Regions from separate parts of the Streptomyces sp. NPDC002676 genome, predicted to be linked through region 1. Evidence: riboswitches for the same ligand, from Rfam matches in the RefSeq annotation. Region 1 holds a riboswitch; the other holds the start of a gene.
The links. Region 1 has a riboswitch for cyclic di-AMP ahead of ACWD3E_RS13705 (transglycosylase family protein). Riboswitches for the same ligand answer to the same signal wherever they lie in the genome.

Region 1 (4,267 bases):
GGGCCGGGGCGCCGGTCTTGATCTGGCCGCAGTTGGTGGCGACGGCCAGGTCGGCGATGGTGACGTCCTCGGTCTCGCCGGAGCGGTGGGACATCATGCACTTGTAGCCGCTGCGCTGGGCCAGCTCGACGGCGTCAAGGGTCTCGGTCAGCGAACCGATCTGGTTCACCTTCACCAGCAGGGCGTTGGCGGTGCCCTCCTCGATACCGCGGGCGAGGCGCTCGGGGTTGGTGACGAACAGGTCGTCGCCGACCAGCTGGACCTTGTCACCGAGCTTGTCGGTGATGACCTTCCAGCCGGCCCAGTCGTCCTCGAACAGCGGGTCCTCGATGGAGACGAGCGGGTAGTCCGCGACGAGCTCCTCGTAGTACTCCGTCATCTCGGCGGCGGAGCGCTCCTTGCCCTCGAAGAGGTACTTGCCGTCCTTGTAGAACTCGGACGCGGCGACGTCGAGCGCGAGCGCGATCTGCTCGCCGGGGATGTAACCGGCCTGCTTGATGGCCTCGAGGATGAGGTCGAGGGCCTCACGGTTGGAGGGCAGGTTCGGGGCGAAGCCGCCCTCGTCGCCGAGGCCGGTGGACAGGCCCTTGCCCTTCAGGACCTTCTTCAGCGTGTGGTAGACCTCGGCACCCCAGCGCAGGGCCTCGGAGAAGGACTCCGCGCCGATCGGGGCGATCATGAACTCCTGGATGTCCACGTTGGAGTCGGCGTGCGAGCCGCCGTTCAGGATGTTCATCATCGGCACCGGCAGCAGGTGCGCGTTCGGGCCGCCCAGGTAGCGGAAGAGCGGGAGGTCGCTGGCCTCGGAGGCGGCGTGGGCCACGGCCAGGGAGACGCCGAGGATGGCGTTGGCGCCGAGGGAGCCCTTGTTGTCGGTGGCGTCCAGGTCGAACATGGCCTGGTCGATCAGGCGCTGCTCGGTGGCGTCGTAGCCGACCAGCTCCGGGCCGATCTGCTCGATGACGGCGAGGACGGCCTTCTCGACACCCTTGCCCAGGTAGCGGTTGGGGTCACCGTCGCGCAGCTCGATGGCCTCGAAGGCGCCGGTGGAGGCGCCGGACGGGACGGCGGCACGACCCGTGCTGCCGTCGTCGAGGCCGACCTCGACCTCGACCGTGGGGTTGCCTCGGGAGTCCAGGATTTCCCGGGCTACGACGACGTCGATGGACGGCACGAGCATCTCCTTCTTGGGATGTGACGCTGGAAGTGCGGGGCGTGTGCCTTTGCGGGCTGTGCCTTGCGCCTAGAGCCTAACCGTCCATGGGGCGTCGGCCATCGACCGACCGTCCCGTGGACAGGCAAACGGTACCCATTGTTCACGCCCGGAACAAAGGGGTTCCCGGGTAGCCCCCGGGTGAAGAGTGGGGAAAGTGCGGCGGAAAGCGGGGAGGGGAGCGGCGAACAGCGGGGACGGAAAAGCCCCGCCCCGGCGCGTACGGGGGAACACGCGCCGGGGCGGGGGGACTGGGGGCCGCGCCTTACTTCAGGTGCAGCTGCTGACCCGGGTAGATCAGGTCGGCGTCCTGGACGATGTCCTTGTTCAGGTCGAACAGCTTCTTCCAGCCGCCCTTGACGCCGTGCTTCTCGGCGATGGTGCTGAGGGTGTCGTCCTTGACGACCTTGTACTCGCCGTCGCCCTTCTTGACCTTCTTGCCGGTCGGGGTGGTGACGGTCGCGCTCTTGGCCGGGGCCGTACGCTCGGCGGAGCGGGAGGCGGCCTGGCCGGTGGAGCGGGTGGCGGTGGCCTTCGGGGCCGCCGCGGTGCCGTTGTACGGCGTGTTCGACAGGCCCGTGCCGCAGACCGGCCAGGCGCCCTTGCCCTGGGCGGCGAGGACCTTCTCGGCGACGGTGATCTGCTGCGCCTTGGTGGCCTGGTTGGCCTGCGGGGCGTAGGCGGTGCCGCCGTACGCGGCCCAGGTGGAGGCGGAGAACTGCAGGCCGCCGTAGAAGCCGTTACCGGTGTTGATGGACCAGTTGCCGCCGGACTCGCACTGGGCGACCTTGTCCCACTCGGCGGCGGTGGCGGCGGAGGCGTTGCCGGCCGCCATGAGCGGGGCGGCGACAGCGGCGCCGGCGACTCCGGCGAGTGCGATGGCGCGGGTGGCCTTGAACGGGCGGCGGTGCTTGCCCTTACCGGTGAACAGCATGGATCGATCCCCTCACCGACGCCTGCGAGGTGAGCTGTCGGGTTCGGGCCGGTTGAGTTGCCCGGCCGCGGCCCTTTCGGGACACGGCTTCACCCCAAGCCGCAACCGACGTCAACTGCCGGTTTTGGCACTTACCTTGGGTCCCCCGCTCCTGCCTACGGCGCATGATGCGACGACTGTTCCCGGGCAACCGCTGGCAGGATTCGGCGTTGCGACTGCCGGGGCTCGTGGTGACGAGCGGCCTTGACCGTAGCCACGCGATCCGCGGAATTTCAAAGACGATCAGGGCTTCTGAGACTCATCCCACACTTTCACCAAACCGGACATTCAGGCGCTTAGTGGGGCGTCAACTCCCGCTACTTCTGGCCCGTTTCCGCACCGATTTCCAGGGTCTGACCGGCGGCGATGTGGTTCGGGTCGGCGCCGATGACCTTCTTGTTGTGGCCGTAGAGCGCGCGCCATCCGCCGTCGACGTCAAGGGAGTCGGCGATGGCGCAGAGAGTGTCGCCCTCACGGACCTCGTAGGTGCTCGCATCGCGGGACGCATGACGACCGGACCGGGTGGCGTTCTGACCGTTTGTCACGCTTTCGTCCGCACTGACGCCACGGTGACGTCCACCACTACTGAGCGAGCCGGTGTCGACGAGGCTCCAAGAGCCGCCGTTCTGCCAGGAATTGTCCGAGTCGTCCGTTGCGGGGTCCGTGGTGGCGCCACCGTCCCCCTGCCCGTTTTGAGTGTCGGATGATGTGGATTTGTCGGACTTGGGGGTTTCGCCGCCCTTGCCGGAGCCCTCGGAGTCGCCGCCCTCGCCCGCGCCACGGCTCGCACTCGGGGACGGCTTGGCGGTGGCGTCCGAGGAGTCGGACGACCGCGACGGGGATGACGACGGCGAAGAGGGTGACGAAGGCGACGAATCCGACAGACCGGATGAGTCCGAAGTGTCGGCGGAGTCGGACGAATCCTGACCCTGCTGGTCCTGCTGGTCCTGCTGGTCCTGCTGGTCCTGCTGGTCCTCCGGCGAATGCCCGGACTCGGAGGAGCCACCGGAGCCGTGCGAGCCGGAGGCCGAGTCCGAACCCGGGTTTCCGACGCCCGTGTCGACGTCCACGGAGCCGGAGTGCGCGGTCAGGCCGTTGAGCAGGGCGCAGGTGGCCCAGGGAGTGGTGCCCCGGTCGGCGAGGATCCGCTCGGCCACGGCGATCTGCTGCGAACGGCTGGCCTGGTCGGCGCTGGAGGCGTACTTCGTGCCGCCGTACTTGTCCCAGTCGTCCTGGGAAATCTGCAGGCCACCGTAGTAACCATTGCCGGTGTCGGCGCTCCAGGAGCCGCCGCTCTCACACTCGGCCACCTTGTCCCACGTGGTGCCGTCGGCCGCGCTGGCGCTTGCTGCGCCGAGGAGCGGGATGGCGATCGCGGAGCCGGTCACTCCGGCCGCGACGAGGAGGGCCGGAGCCTGACGGGGGCGACGGTGACGACCGTTCCCGGTGAGCATACGGAAGCCTTTCGTGCGACAGCAGGACCGGCGCGGCGGGTGATGCTGGGCGCCACGCTGACGAGTGAACGTATCGGCATACGATCACTTGTCACAAGTTAATGCCGCGCAGATCACGTGAAGATCACGGAGTTGTACGTCTTTCATCTTCGCCTGGCCGGGCCGCGCTTGTGGGAGGGGTGAGCGGCTCCTACTGGACGGGCGTGAACTCCACCGGCAGGGTGCGCAGGCCGCGCATGATGAGTCCGCCGCGCCAGCGCAGCTCGGCCGGATCCGCCGCGAGCCGCAGATCGGGGAGGCGGGTGAGGAGGGTGGCGAGTGCGAACTGGCCCTCCAGGCGGGCGAGCGGCGCGCCGAGACAGTAGTGGATGCCGTGGCCGTAGCCGAGGTGCTGGTTGTCCCGGCGGGACAGGTCCAGCCGGTCCGGGTCGGTGAACCGCTCCGGATCCCGGTCGGCCGCGGCGAGCACGACGAGCACCGGGTCGCCGGCGGCGATGTCCTGCCCGCCGATGGTGAGCGGCCGGGTGGCGAACCGCCAGGTGGCCAGCTCCACCGGGCCGTCGTAGCGGAGCAGTTCCTCCACGCCGGTCTCCAGCAGCTCCCGTTCCCCGGCGGCGAGGGACCGCT
Region 2 (4,267 bases), on a different contig from region 1:
CACGCGGCCCCGGACCGGGAGATCACGCTGTACATCAACTCCCCGGGCGGCTCCTTCGGGGCGCTGGCGGCGATCTACGACACCATGCAGTACGTCAGTTGCCCGGTGGGGACCTACTGCCTGGGGCAGGCCGCCGGGACCGCCGCCGTCCTGCTCGCGGCCGGGGCCCCGGGCAGGCGGTTCACGCTGCCGGGAGCGCGGATGGTGATCGAACAGCCCGGTCTCGGCGAGCCGGTGCGGGGGATGCCCAGCGACCTCGTCATCCAGGCCCAGGAGTTGGAGCGGGTGCGCACCCTGACGGCGGAGATGCTCGCGCGGCACACCGGCCGTACGGAGGAGCAGGTCGACCGGGACCTGGAGCGGGATCTGATCCTGGACGCCACGGCAGCGCTGGAGTACGGACTGGTGGACGGCGTCGTCCCCAGCCGCAGGACCGTGCCCGGCGCGCCCGAGGCCGGGTGAGCCGCCGATGCTGCCGGACCTGCCTCCGCTGCCCGCGCTGACACGGGCCGAGGGCGAGTTGATAGACCGTTACCTGGAGACCGTCGATCTGCTGGGCCGGATCAACCCGGCGCACGACGGTGACACCTACCGCGGGCTGCGCGCGGCGCAGGCGCTGGTGCACAAGGCGTCCGAGCTGCGCGACGCGCTGGTGCTGATGCACCGTCGGGGTGAGACGGAGCTGCACGGGGACACGCTGGCACGGGCTTTGCGGGTGCTCGACGGTGAGCGCCGTACCGCTCGCGTCGCGCTCCCGCCCGACGGTGTCGGCTGATCCGGACACATATCCGAGACGCCGGGAACCGCGTGTCGAAGCCGCGCCCGGGCGGGAGTTGAAACGGCCCGAACGGCGGACCCACGGCCGGCGTATTCACGGATCCTTTTCCGGGCCCCCTCGGCTTGCGCACGGCGCTCGTCCGAGGGGGCCCGAACGCGCTCCGTCCCAGGTCCGGGGCCCTGTAAGGGAACTGACGGTGTCTCGAACGCACCCATGTCCACCCGAACGGGTGAGTGGTGAGTAACACCACAAATCCCCGATTCCATTGGGATTTTCGGACACCTGTGGGTGAAGATCCCTGTCCGACGACAAGCCCCCGCCACCGCGGCGGGGCGGTCCGGGCGGACGCCGAGTCCTGCCGCCGCCCGGACGACAGGTCGACAGGAGTGGATCGGCAGGAGTGGAGGACCCGAGCAAGGCGGGTCGCCGGAACGGAGGTTCGTCCGCACAGCGCGGACGGGCGGAGGTTCCGAGCAGGCCCTTGGGGTGAAGCCGCGGCAACGCGGCCGGGCAACTTCGCCAGCCCGAATCCGACAGGTCATCCTTCACAGGCGGCTGACGAAGGGTTGCGCATGACTGCGCTCAATCGTGTCCCGTCACTGATGGCCCGGGCCGGCACGGCCTCGGCACTCACTCTCGCCGCCGTGGGCGGCACGATCGCGGTCCCGGGTCTGGCCACCGAGGCCTCGGCCGCCACCACGGCCACGAAGGCGCTCCAGGTCGCGGCCTCCAAGAGGGGCGCCCCGTACCAGTGGGGCGCCAGCGGGCCGCGCAGGTTCGACTGCTCGGGGCTGACGCTCTATTCGTACAAGAAGGTGGGCAAGACCCTGCCGCGTACGGCCGCCCAGCAGTACAACAAGACGCACCACATCTCGGCCGGCAGCCGCAGGGCGGGCGACCTGGTGTTCTTCCACTCGGGTTCGAGCATCTACCACGTCGGCATCTACGCCGGACACGGGAAGATCTGGCACGCCCCGAAGACGGGTGACGTGGTGAAGCTGGAGAGGATCTGGACGCGGAGCGTCTGGTACGGCCGGGTCAGCTGAGGGCTCCTCACCCCGTGGACGGTCAGGGCTCCTGCTGGCCGGCCGCCGGCACCGGTTCGGCCGGGATCGTCCACGGGAGCTCGATGGAGACCGTCTTGCCGCCCTCGCGGGTGGGGCGGACGCGGAGTTTGCCGCCGCACTCGGCGGTGAGCCAGCGGATGATGACCATGCCGCGGCCGTTGTCCTGCTGGACCGCGGCGGGCAGTCTCTTCGGAAAGCGTGGATGACTGTCTGTGACGCCGATGCGCAGGTGTTCGTCACGGTGCAGCGCGATGTCGACCGTGAAGGTGGGTGACTGGCCGAAGGTGTGCTGTACGGCGTTCGTGGCGAGTTCGGAGACGATGAGTCGCACGGTGTCGGCCACGTCGGTGTCCGACGGCAGGCCCCACTCCGCGAGGGTGCCCACGACGTAGGAGCGGGCGACGGAGACCGAGGCCGGATCGCTCGGCAGAGTGACGGATGCTTCCAGATGGTCTGCCATGGCGAGGTCGTCCCTTTCCCACGGGACCGGAGTCCGACAAAGGAGCGGATGGTTCGAGTACGGTCCCGGACTGGTGCTTCTTCGCCAGACTGCCATTACCGGGCCGGTCAGGGGAGCGATCCACCAAGATATGCATATATCTGTCGCTCAAAGCGGTGAACTCTGCGACGGGAGCACGTATTTGGGCGGCCCGGAAGGAGTAAGGAGGAGCCCATGCAGAACGGTCCCGCGGTGCGCCGCCGCAAACTGGGCGCCGAACTGCGCACGCTGCGCGCCGAGGCTGGGCTCACGAGTGGCGAGGCCGCCCGGCTGGTGGGCTGGCACCAGTCGAAAGTGAGCCGTATCGAGACGGGTGCCAGCGGCGTGAAACCGGCCGATGTGCGCATACTCCTGGACGCGTACGCGGTTCGGGACGCCCAACTCCGTGAGTTACTACTGTTGTTGGCCGGTGCCGAGGAGAACGCGGTCGGCGCACGCAACCGCTGGTGGCATGCGTACCGCGGGGTATTGCCGCCGACCTATCGCGATTTCATCAGCCTCGAGTCACAGGCCAGTGGCATGCGCACCCTGGAGACCACGGTGGTCCCGGGTCTGCTCCAGACGCCCGAGTACGCCCGCGCGGTGACCCGGGCGGCCGTGAAGAGCCTGGACGAGGAGGCGCTGGACGCGTTAGTGGAAGTGCGTCTGGCCAGGCAGGACGTGCTCCACTCGGATCCGCCGCTGCACCTGGACGCCGTACTGGACGAGGCGGTGCTCCGGCGCGAGGTCGGCGGCCCGGAGGTGATGGCCCGGCAGCTGGAGCGGTTGCTGCAGGCGGCGCGGCTGCCCCAAGTACGGCTACAGGTACTTCCGTTCGGAGCCGGGGCACATGTCGGCCTCACGGGACCTTTCGTAATCTTCTCATTTCCGAGCACTTCTGATCTGGACGTGGTTGTTCTCGACCAATTGACGAGTAGCCTCTATCTGGAACGGAAAGAAGACCTCGTGGCTTACTCGGAGGCCTTCAACACCCTTCGCATCCACGCCCTTTCACCCGAGGAATCGTTGGATTACATCGCCGGGATAGGTGACGGCGCGTAAGGAGGCACCATGTCAGTACTGCCTCGGCACGTCCCGATCAGTACCGATCTGCACGATGCGCAATGGCTGCGCAGCAGCTACAGCACGGGAGCGAACAACTGCGTGGAGACGGCCCGGCCGCGCTCCGGCCCGCGGGCCGGACTGCTCGCCGTGCGCGACTCCAAGAACCCGGCCGGACCCGCGCTGCTCTTCTCCCCCGGGAGCTGGGCGGGGTTCGTGGCCGCGCTCCGGTGACCCGCGGATCCCGACCGACCCCGACCCCGACCCCGACCCTGACCCTGACCCCGACCAACCGCTACCGATCAGATCCGATCAGATGCGTGCGAAGCCCGGCCGTGTCACGCCGACTCATGGTCGCGCCTCGTCGATGACCCGTACAGCGCGTTCGATCTCGGACCCGGAGAGGTCCGCGCGGGCGGTCAGCCGCAGCCGCGAGATGCCGTCGGGCACGGAAGGAGGACGGAAGCAGCCCACGGCAAGACCGGCCGAACGGCAGTCGGCCGCCCAGCGCACGGCGCTCTCCGGGGACGGGGCCCGCACCGAGACCACCGCGGCGTCCGGACGCACCGCTTCCAGACCCGCGGCGGTCAGGCGTGCGTGCAGTTCCGCGGCCACCTCACGGGCCCGTGCCGCCCGCTCCGGCTCACGGCGCAGCAGCCGCAGCGCCGCCAGCGCCGCCCCCGCCGCGGCGGGGGCGAGGCCGGTGTCGAAGATGAACGTCCGGGCCGCGTTGACCAGGTGGTCGATCACCCGGGCCGGGCCCAGCACCACCCCGCCCTGGCTGCCCAGCGACTTGGACAGCGTGGCCGTGACGACCACGTCGTCCGCGCCCGCGAGCCCGGCCTCGTTCGGCGCTCCCCGGCCGCCGTCACCCAGCACGCC

Region 2: it holds a riboswitch for cyclic di-AMP, as region 1 does, so the genes downstream of both, ACWD3E_RS19055 (C40 family peptidase) here and ACWD3E_RS13705 (transglycosylase family protein) in region 1, are expected to answer to the same signal.

What each region holds. Positions count from the first base shown of each region.
Region 1 is NZ_JBSFVT010000004.1:87,390-91,656, forward strand. Features, by position in the region: gene eno (phosphopyruvate hydratase) at 1-1,180, opposite strand, end outside; gene ACWD3E_RS13705 (transglycosylase family protein) at 1,479-2,147, opposite strand; cyclic di-AMP (ydaO/yuaA leader) riboswitch at 2,152-2,320, opposite strand; gene ACWD3E_RS13710 (transglycosylase family protein) at 2,504-3,640, opposite strand; gene ACWD3E_RS13715 (cytochrome P450 family protein) at 3,831-4,267, opposite strand, start outside.
Region 2 is NZ_JBSFVT010000006.1:134,081-138,347, reverse strand. Features, by position in the region: gene ACWD3E_RS19065 (ATP-dependent Clp protease proteolytic subunit) at 1-462, shown strand, start outside; gene ACWD3E_RS19060 (hypothetical protein) at 470-775, shown strand; cyclic di-AMP (ydaO/yuaA leader) riboswitch at 1,209-1,347, shown strand; gene ACWD3E_RS19055 (C40 family peptidase) at 1,351-1,824, shown strand; gene ACWD3E_RS19050 (ATP-binding protein) at 1,847-2,305, opposite strand; gene ACWD3E_RS19045 (helix-turn-helix domain-containing protein) at 2,519-3,385, shown strand; gene ACWD3E_RS19040 (DUF397 domain-containing protein) at 3,395-3,619, shown strand; gene ACWD3E_RS19035 (8-amino-7-oxononanoate synthase) at 3,734-4,267, opposite strand, start outside.